Regions from separate parts of the Paenibacillus sp. FSL R5-0475 genome, predicted to be linked through region 2. Evidence: riboswitches for the same ligand, from Rfam matches in the RefSeq annotation. Region 2 holds a riboswitch; the other holds the start of a gene.

Region 1 (5,242 bases), 4.1 Mb from region 2:
ATACTCTCACCAAGTCCAATGACCATCGTAGCTGTCGTATTCATACCGACCTTATGCGCTGTCTGCATTACGTCCATCCACTCGCGCCATGAGCCTTTAAGTCGGCTGATCTTGCGGCGTGTGCGATCATCGAGAATTTCCGCTCCCCCACCTGGTAGTGAATCCAGGCCAGCAGCATGGATTTCACGCACAACTTCCTCGAGCGATAATCCAGATACTTCTTTCATCTTCATAATCTCAGCAGGAGAGAAGGAATGCATTGTAATCTCAGGAAAACGTTGCTTAATTCCGCGAAGTATATCGGTATAATAGCTGAAAGGAAGATTTGGGTTCGTACCGCCTTGCATCAGTATTTCTGTACCATTTACAGCGATAGTCTCAGCGATTTTTTGGTAAATCGTCTCATCCGGCAATACATAACCCTCATCAGAGCCCGGTCTGCGATAAAATGCGCAGAAACGGCAGTAGACATCACATACATTCGTATAGTTAATGTTACGACCAATTACAAACGTGGCCATCGGGTCTGGATGCCAGCGTTCCATTATGGTGTTTGCAGCTGCACCCATTTTCTCAATTTCGTTGCTCTCGAACAGTCGGATGGTATCTTCCAATTGGAGACGTTCACCCCGTAGGGCTTTGTCCAAAATAAGATCTATCGCACTCATCGTTCGCATCCTCCTTCTAAACCCTTAGGGGTATGGTAGAATCACAAAATTACAGGAAGAAAAAACGTTGTCTCTTTTTCAAGGTGACAACCCTTTCTCATACAATTGAACAGTTCATTTCCTCATCGTATCACAATCTGAACAGCTTGAAAAATGCTTTTACATTCTTCGCAAATTCCTATCCAGAAGAAAAGCAGCATCGCACTAAGCGATACTGCTAGTTATACTCTATTTCTCCACTAACACTCGATTGAACATTTCTTCCTGTTACTTGGACTCAATTTCTGCCCTAGCGGCCTCTAGTGCTTGGCCAAGATCAGCAATCAAATCCTCTGCATGTTCAATACCGACGGAGAAGCGCAGCAAACGATCATCTACACCCACAGCATTTCGAATCTCCACAGGAATATCAGCATGTGTTTGTACAGCCGGATAAGTCATAAGTGACTCTACGCCGCCCAAGCTTTCTGCGAATGCAATAAGACGAATATGACGAAGAAGCGGCTCTACGTATCTGGCATCTTTTAATTTGAAAGAAAAAATACCGGTATTGCCTGAAGATTGACGATTCTGGATTTCATGTCCTGGATGATCAGGCAATCCTGGATGGAACACTTCCGCAATCGCTGGATGCTCTAATAAGTAGTGAGCGATCGCTAGTGCATTGCTTTCGTGACGCTCCATACGCAGCGCCAATGTCTTCAAGCCTCTCATCAACTGATAACTGTCTGTTGGTCCGAGCACGGCGCCAATAGAGTTATGTAGAATCGCTAATTCAGCTGATAATTCTACACCCTTGGATACAATCAGGCCTGCCAGTACATCATTATGACCACCCAAATACTTAGTAGCGCTATGAACTACAATATCCGCACCTAATTCTATAGGCCGTTGGAAGAATGGAGTCAGCAGCGTATTATCTACAATGCTAAGTAACCCATGGTGACGTGCCCAAGTGCACACGGCTTCAATATCCGTGATCATCATAAGTGGGTTCGTTGGCGTTTCAATAAATACAGCTTTCGTATTTGGACAACGCGAAGCTTCCAGTGCATCCAAATCATTCGTGTCTACATAAGAAGCAGTGATTCCAAACTTGGACATAATCCGTTCCAACAAACGATAGGTACCGCCGTAAAGATCCAGCGAAACGATCAGATGGTCGCCTTGAGCGAACAAGGTAAGCACCGTTTGTATCGCTGCCATCCCAGAGCTACAAGCAAATCCTGCATCTCCAGATTCCAGTTCCGCAGCTGCATTCTCAAGCACTGAACGGGTCGGACTCTTGGTGCGGCTATAATCAAACCCTGTGCTTTGACCGAGTTTTGGATGACGAAATGCCGTTGCATTATAAATCGGAAAATTAATTGCTCCTGTGGCAGGATCTTCTTGAGAACCTATTTGAGCCAGTCTACTTTCAATCCTAAGTTTGTCATCCATGATTAATGCCTCCTAATTTATATTGTAGCGCTATTATTAATAAACAATCGGGTCGATATCATAAGGCGTTTCTTGATATACATAGTAATTGAGCCAGTTAGAGAATAATAAATTGGCATGCGCACGCCACACTGCTGGAGGTGTACGTTCTGGATCATCTTTAGGGAAGTAATGTTTCGGCAAAGCCATCTCCATCCCTCTAGACACATCACGGTCATATTCCCATTTCAAGGATAGAGGATCATATTCGGAATGTCCGGTCACAAATATTTGTTTACCGTCGTTTGTAGCCACTAGATACATACCAGCTTCTTCGGATTCCGCCAGAATTTGCAGATCTGGGTTATTCTCAATATCTTCACGGGAGACATCGGTATGACGAGAGTGTGGTACATGGAATACCTCGTCAAAGCCGCGCAACAATTTAATGTTATTTTGATTAATCGTATGAGGGAAGACGCCAAAACATTTCTCAGGCAATGCCACTTTACGAACACCAAAATGATGATATAAGCCTGCCTGTGCCGCCCAACAAATATGCATGGTTGAAGTCACATTGTCCTTGCTCCATTCAAAAATCTCTTTCAGTTCTTCCCAATACGATACTTCCTCGAACTCCATTTGTTCTACAGGAGCACCTGTAACGATTAAACCATCCAAACGGCGGTGGCTGATCTCGTCAAAGGTTTTGTAAAAGCTCTTCAAATGTTCAGCAGAAGTATTCTTGGAAATATGGGAACGCGGATGCAATAAAGTAACATCAACTTGTAGTGGCGAATTTCCAATTAAACGCAGCAATTGAGTCTCTGTCGTCTCTTTAGTCGGCATGAGGTTCAGAATAGCAATCCGTAGTGGACGGATATCCTGATGGAAAGCCTGACTTTCGTCCATCACAAAAATATTTTCTCCGGATAGTACTTCTTTCGCCGGTAAACTGTCGGGAATTTTAATTGGCATTGTCTTTCCACTCCTTAGCTGAATTTAGTTATTTTGCCGCACTGCGGCTTGCTGAACATAAAAAGACCTTCCTCGGAAATCGAGAAAGGTCATATCTACAGTCATATGCGCCTCTCTCATCTGCCAGAATGTTCCTGAAGACGATTAGACGTCTGCAGAAATTCCGCAAGAATTAGCACCGTGCGTTTACACGCCGGTTGCCGGGTTTCATAGGGCTAGTCCCTCCACCTGCTCTTGATAAGATTTAGCTGTATTCAATTAAATTACTTTAAAATTCACTTTAAATCATGAACCTCCTTTTCGTCAAGTCCATACAATGCTGAAGAAGCCTCAAAATCACAATAAATTTGCTTGAAAGAGGCATACTCCGTTGTTATACTAGACAAGTATTTCATACCTGAACGAAAAGAAGAGGTGAGAAGAAGGATGGAAGGCGACCCGAGCTCGCAAATATGTGTACAGAATGAGCAACCACACAGGATAATCATCAGCTTGCCGGCGGCGGGAGCAGTTCTTCTTCATGCCCTCGAAACTTCATTTGGCCCTATGTATTGATTGTACCGCCGGCCAAGCTGATTTTTTTCTCTGTGCTTAATTTAGCAGTCCCTAGTGAAGACCTGGGGATAGGAGGAGTGAAATCAGATGAAAATCCGGCTGGTAAATGCAGGGGTTTTTACACCTATTGATGAAATTGATGAAACACTAACACCCCCAACGGAAGGGTTCTATTGGATTGACGCCGATGTTGAGGATTTGGAGCTGCTTCAGCCCTTGTTCAACCTACATGATCTTGCTGTTGAGGATTGCCTTAGCGAAGAGGATCAGCGTCCAAAGATCGAAATATACGAAAGTCACTACTTTATTGTTGTAAATAGCATTCGCTTTGACGATGAAGAAATTTTCCTACGGGCACTCAATGTATTCCTTGGAAGACATTACATCATCACTGTCACGAAACAAAAGATCAATGAACTACGAATCCTGAAGCCTATGCTCTGGGAGCAAGAAGTAAGTGAACCGGATATGTTCCTTTACTTGCTAATTGACCTTGTCGTTGATAACTATTTCTCCGTCGGCGACCGAATTGAAGCTCGGATTGAGAAGCTGGAAGAAGATATCCTCATGCATACCAAGAAGTCACATCTCAGTGAAATTATCGGTCTGCGAAGTGAAATTCTATGGTTGAAGAAAATGCTGGGGCCACAAAAAGAAGTGATCAATACCCTAAATAAAAAAGACCTCCGTCTGATTGATGATCAGCTGCAGAAATATTTTAGCGACATTTATGAAAATGCGGTTAAAATATCTGAAACCTTTGAGACGTATCGCGATCTCATGGGCAACTTACGAGAGGCATACCAATCCAGTATCGCCAACCGCGCGAATGAAATTATGAGAGTCTTTACTGCGATCACAACAATATTCATGCCCCTGACCGTAATTACCGGAATCTACGGTATGAACTTTGATCATATGCCCGAGCTTCATACGAAATATGGCTATTATGGCGTTATAGGCGTCATGTTGACTTTAGGCTGTGGGATGCTCTATGTTTTCCGCAAGAAGGAATGGCTATGAAACGAACCGGACGAATAAGCAAGACGAAGGCCCTGTAACCGTAAGGTATAAGGAAGCCTTCGTCTTTTTGGTATGCGCAAATTTAAAAGCTGGTCGCCATGCCCACTTTATGCGTCTGCTCTCGACGGAAACGGATGCGTATCAATCGCAGACGCTCATAATAAATATCCAATCCTTCAGCAGCGGAAAAATCGTCACCATACACCTTATGTAACACCGGTTTTAGGAAAAGATCCCCGAGCTCCACATAGGCATTCCATATCGCATCCTGCTCACTCTGCGGCATATTGCCAAGCTCTACATGGATCAGCTTCTCGACAGAATAACCTTCTCTTTCTAGCTCCTCTACCGCTTCAATCAGTTCACGCCGGTTCACTCCACTATTCACCTTAAGCTGTTCCAAGCCCAACCCATTCTCGATCCCCTGTAGCAAAATCCTCCGCAAGCGCAGTCGTTCTAGCTGCTTCTTATATTTGACTTCTTTCTGTTTATAAAGCCAAGATACGAAAGACTCCTCTTCAATTACTTCATGCACCCAATTTAGAGGGAAGGAATGTTCCCTTGCCACCGCAGTAGTTATAGCCAGCCAATCAGCCCCA
Region 2 (5,242 bases):
TATGATGAAGTATTGGAAGTGCTGGATAAGCTTCGTCCGTTCCTGCAACGCGATGGCGGCGACGTTGAACTGGTCGATGTAGAAGACGGCATCGTTAAGTTGAAACTTATGGGTGCCTGCGGCAGCTGCCCAAGCTCCACGATCACCTTGAAAGCCGGGATTGAACGCGCCCTTCTTGAAGAAGTAGAAGGCGTACAAGAAGTTATGCAAGTATTCTAATCCCATTCAATATCATTCCCGATCCTCCTCTTCAGGAGATCGGGATTTTCTTATTATAGAGGATTTACACTTCCCCTACAACATACAGCATAAAACCCGCTTGCCGTTAGGCAGCGGGTTTTATGCTGTATTAGAGATTAAGTTAGCTTTCTGTCTTAAAATGCTGGAATGATCGAGCCTTTGTACTGCTCTTCAATAAAAGCTTTAGCTTCTGGAGAATTCAGTGCAGCGGCAAGCTTTTTGATTGCATCAGAATCTTTATTGTCAGGACGAGCTACCAGGATGTTGGCGTAAGGGGAATCCGTACCCTCAATGAACAAAGCATCTTTAGTAGGAACTAGGTTAGCTTCCAAAGCATAGTTAGTGTTAATCAAGGCAAGATCTACTTCATCCAATTGACGACCTAACATTGCTGCATCTAGCTCGATGATTTTAAGGTTTTTCTTATTTTCAGTGATATCTGCTTGGGTAGATGTGATGTTGGTATCATCTTTCAAAGAAATCAGTCCATTTTTGGCAAGCAGGATCAGTGCACGACCACCGTTTGTAGCATCATTCGGGATGGCAACTTTCGCACCATCAGCCAGCTCGTCGATGGATTTGATTTTTTTGGAATAAGCACCAAAAGGTTCAACGTGAACGGCTGTAACAGAAACTAGATCCGAACCGTTCTTTTGATTCTGGTCATCCAGGTAAGGTTGATGTTGGAAGAAGTTAGCATCCAGATTCTTCTCTGAAAGCTGAACGTTTGGTTGAACATAGTCAGTGAATTCTTTGATTTCTAATTTAATTCCTTGCGCTTCAAGCAATGGAGCAATAGCTTTTAGGATCTCAGCGTGTGGAACAGGTGAAGCACCAACCACCAATTTTACAGGTTCTGCAGATGACTCAGTTGCAGCACCATCTTTTGGTGCATTAGTAGCAGCCGAGTTAGAAGCATTATTGTTATTGCCGCAAGCAGCCAGCACCACAACCAGTGTCAGACTAAAAAAAGTAAGTAGTAATTTTTTCATTTTAAATCCCCCTCTTATCCTTGGTATTTGTATGAATAAGGCTATATATGGACGTACCTTATTTCCGTGTGAAATGTCGTACTAGTCGATCACCGGCCATTTGTAGCAGTTGCACCAGTATGACCATTAAGACTACAGAGATAATCATAACTTCCTTCTCATATCGGTAATATCCGTAACGAATCGCTAGATCCCCTAGCCCGCCGCCGCCTACCATCCCGGACATTGCCGTATAGGAGACCAGTGTAACCAGTGTGATCGTAACCCCAGCGAGCAGACCTGGACGAGCCTCTGGCAAAAGAACACGCATAACGATCTGATTCGTGGATGCTCCCATCCCTTGCGCCGCTTCGATTACTCCACGATCCACTTCTCTTAATGCCGTTTCCACCAAGCGAGCAAAGAATGGAGCTGCACCAATCACGAGCGGTGGAATCGTACCAAGTACTCCAATGGAGGTTCCAACGATGGTTTTGCTAAAAGGAATTAAAGCCACCATCAAAATGATAAACGGTACGGAACGCAAGATGTTTACAAAGAATGATAAGACCGAGTAAATTACTCTGATTACTATACTATTCGATCTTCCCCATAAATACAATAGAATTCCGAGTGGTAAACCAAGAATAATTGTGAACAATCCAGAGAATATTAACATTTGCAAGGTAGCAACTGTAGCATCCATCATTTCTTGCCAGTTTAAGTCTGCGAAATTCATTACGAAATCACCTCCACTTCAAGGCCTTGAGCGGTTAGTTCGGCTATCGTCACAGCGATCGCTTCAGCTGGACCTTCGAACCGAACAATCATTTGTCCATAAGGTACGTCTTTTATCGTTGAGATGGTACCATGCAGAATGGCGAAGCTAACACCCGTCTCACGTACTACATTGGAAAGTGCAGAGCCGTAGGTCTTCTCTCCGAAAAAAGTGATTTTGACGGCCTGAGAGTTGTCCCCAGCAGCAGCGTCAAGCGCCGTACGAAGGGGTCCCTCATTCTGTGATTCACTGCGAATGAAATCGCGAGTGACCTCATGCTGTGGCTTCAGGAATACCTCCGTGACTTTACCTTGCTCAACGATACCACCACCATGAATGACCGCAACACGGTCGCAAATGCTCTGAATCACGTGCATTTCGTGAGTGATCAGCACAATAGTCAGATGGAACCGTTTATTAATATCGAGCAATAGCTTAAGAATAGAGTCTGTCGTTTGTGGATCAAGCGCAGAGGTTGCCTCGTCACACAGCAGCACATCAGGGTCGCTGGCAAGTGCCCGAGCGATGCCGACTCGTTGCTTTTGTCCTCCTGATAATTGAGACGGATACTTATCCTGGTGTTCTTCAAGCCCAACTAGAGCAAGCAGTTCTTTCACTTTTGCATCAATATCTGCTCTCGAGGTACCTGTGAGTCGTAGAGGAAAAGCAATATTATCATATACAGTCGCAGAAGATAGCAGATTGAAATGTTGAAAAATCATTCCTATCTTGCGCCGCTGCTCCTGCAGTTGGCCTTGGGTAAGCTTGGTTAGTTCAATGCCATCTACCCATACTTCCCCTTCTGTCGGACGCTCCAACAGATTAATGCAACGGATCAATGTACTTTTCCCCGCTCCAGAATGGCCAATAACTCCGAATATTTCACCTTTTTCGATAGACAAATTCAATCCGGAAAGTGCTGTAGCCGCATGGCTGCCTTTTCCATATACCTTTGTTATTCCTTTTAGATTAATCAACGCTCGTCGCCCCCTTTATAATTCACTTATTCCATACAAAAAAACCTCCGACGATCGATGCAGATCGCAAGAGGCTCTGTGTGTTTATTTAGACAATGCCTTCTCATCTGCCAACGACCACAAACCTTGCGTCATTGTAGGAATTAGCACCATGACATTTGTACATAACGCTAATCGCGCTGTATACAAATCGGTTGCCGGGCTTCATCGGGCCTATCCCTCCGCCACTCTCGATAAGATATAGAGTATGAAATTTTATGTTTGAATTCGTACAGACTTTAATGCAAGCATAAGTATAGTAAGTTTCTTGTTTTTTGTCAAAAGGAAATATCTTGAACGCTTAGGATTGTTCACGCTTTGCCTTGCTTATTTCCTTACGCAGCTGTTCATTGCTGTAGCTGAATGCCGCGATTAATGTTTTACAGTTCATTTCAAGGGACTGCTTTAAATCCTCAAGATGGCTATCTAAATCCTCAAGCTGAATTTTGTCATGCAAGCCTTGATGTCGCTGCCATAAATCATCCTGCATTTCGGAATTCATATAATGAATTTCAGCATTTCTGCGCTTGCGTAGATTCTCCAGTGGATCACGATAAGAGTTCTTGATCTGTTCCAGTTGATCTGCTAGCGCAGGATGTACATTCAATAACTGAAGTTGACGCAGTACTGTAAAATAAGAAAAGTGCGTTTTTAATTTGGAGGTTTTGAGGTCATAAAAATGATTCAGTACCGTTCCAAGCTTATCCAGAAGAGAGAACACACGAATAAATCCATCTTTATAAAAATAAACATACCGCGCATAATCGCCTTGTTCCACTGGTGACATATCGTCCATATAACCAGCGATTACCGATTTCCGGTAAAAAGCAGCTGCGAACCAGCTTTGCTCCAATTCATCCAATGAGGAGATCAGTCCACGTGTCCAAATCTCCAGCTTGCGGTATTCATGGTCATTATCCTCATGAGCGTTCATTTCCTTGCGCAGTAAGGCTGCAAATGTGGCCATGTTCTCCATCGCGTCAGCCAATACACCGCTGTTCTTTCGAGGCGGCTCTCCAAGTATAACCCGCAGCATATCCCAGTCCTCCTAAAGTTTTGTCCAGCACCACGATATACCGATTTCCACTTTATTATTCCGCAGGTAAAGCGACTCTATCCACGGTGGGAACTTTCTACCAAGGGTGTTACAACGGTGTCATTGGATTCGTCGGATTTTTTTCAACAACGACATTTCTCGCGCGATTCAGCTGCCATACTCTTACACTCATATAACATAAGACACCAAACAAACTAGCGATCAACAAAATATGAGCCAAAGCAGCAAATATGTACAATCTTTCATTATCTAGTGTGTAAACAACAGCAGCTCCACTAAATACCTGCATCAAGCACAGCAGAACAGCCGCTACGCCAAGAGCTCTTAGCTCTGGATAATCCTTATGTTTCCAAAAAGCTAAATGTCCAAGCACCGCAGTAAGAATGAATAAGATCAAAGCCGCAATCCGGTGCGTAAAAACAATACCTACTCCCCCGGAAAGCTCGGGAACCCATTCACCGTTACAGAGCGGCCAGCCAGAACATCCACCGCGCGAATCCGTATGACTAACAAAGGCTCCAATATAAACAACAACATAGGAATAAAAGGCCGTAAAGCAGGTTAAATTGCGGAAAGCCTTACTGACGGGTTGCTTCTGAAGCTCCATCTTAGGATCATACTCACCTGCTTCATGTCGCCTTTTAGTTCCTAGAGCCAGCATTAGAGAACTTGAAAAAGCGATCAAAGAAAAGCCCATATGTAGTGCCATTACAGCAGCAGATTGGGATTTAATCACTGCAAGCGCTCCCATACCACCTTGAACAATTACAAACAGCAACGTCATGAATGCATATACTAACAAGTCCCGCCGATTTCGAGCATAACGCCAAAAGGCAATCATCGAGGCAAGTGACAATAACCCTGCCAATCCGCTAAACAAGCGATGGGTGTATTCAATCATCGAACCTACAGTATAGGCCGGAATCAATTTCCCATGACAGAGCGGCCATTCATTTCCACATTCCAATCCCGATCCAGTCTTCGTTACAACCGCTCCCCCTAGTACAGCGAGGAACATGATAAGGCAAGTAAGATAACTAAGCCATTTCAACTGATTTGTCGACAAAAATATCACCCGCAGTTTTTAGTAATGAAGAAGCATCTTAAAAAACCACCGCTTTTGCTCGAACAGGCGAAAGCGGTGGTTTTCCGGAATTACTGTTGAAGGCTTTGATGCACT

What was found. Region 2 has a riboswitch for S-adenosylmethionine ahead of MKX41_RS19730 (methionine ABC transporter ATP-binding protein). Riboswitches for the same ligand answer to the same signal wherever they lie in the genome.
Region 1: it holds a riboswitch for S-adenosylmethionine, as region 2 does, so the genes downstream of both, metA (homoserine O-acetyltransferase MetA) here and MKX41_RS19730 (methionine ABC transporter ATP-binding protein) in region 2, are expected to answer to the same signal.

The regions. Positions count from the first base shown of each region.
Region 1 is NZ_JBBORK010000001.1:333,403-338,644, reverse strand. Features, by position in the region: gene mqnC (cyclic dehypoxanthinyl futalosine synthase) at 1-668, opposite strand, end outside; gene MKX41_RS01335 (PLP-dependent transferase) at 936-2,108, opposite strand; gene metA (homoserine O-acetyltransferase MetA) at 2,145-3,065, opposite strand; SAM riboswitch class I at 3,179-3,309, opposite strand; gene corA (magnesium/cobalt transporter CorA) at 3,708-4,643, shown strand; gene MKX41_RS01320 (HRDC domain-containing protein) at 4,726-5,242, opposite strand, start outside.
Region 2 is NZ_JBBORK010000001.1:4,403,219-4,408,460, forward strand. Features, by position in the region: gene MKX41_RS19715 (NifU family protein) at 1-219, shown strand, start outside; gene MKX41_RS19720 (MetQ/NlpA family ABC transporter substrate-binding protein) at 375-1,232, opposite strand; gene MKX41_RS19725 (methionine ABC transporter permease) at 1,291-1,950, opposite strand; gene MKX41_RS19730 (methionine ABC transporter ATP-binding protein) at 1,950-2,966, opposite strand; SAM riboswitch class I at 3,067-3,206, opposite strand; gene MKX41_RS19735 (Cthe_2314 family HEPN domain-containing protein) at 3,307-4,041, opposite strand; gene MKX41_RS19740 (COX15/CtaA family protein) at 4,151-5,128, opposite strand; gene MKX41_RS19745 (thioredoxin family protein) at 5,218-5,242, opposite strand, start outside.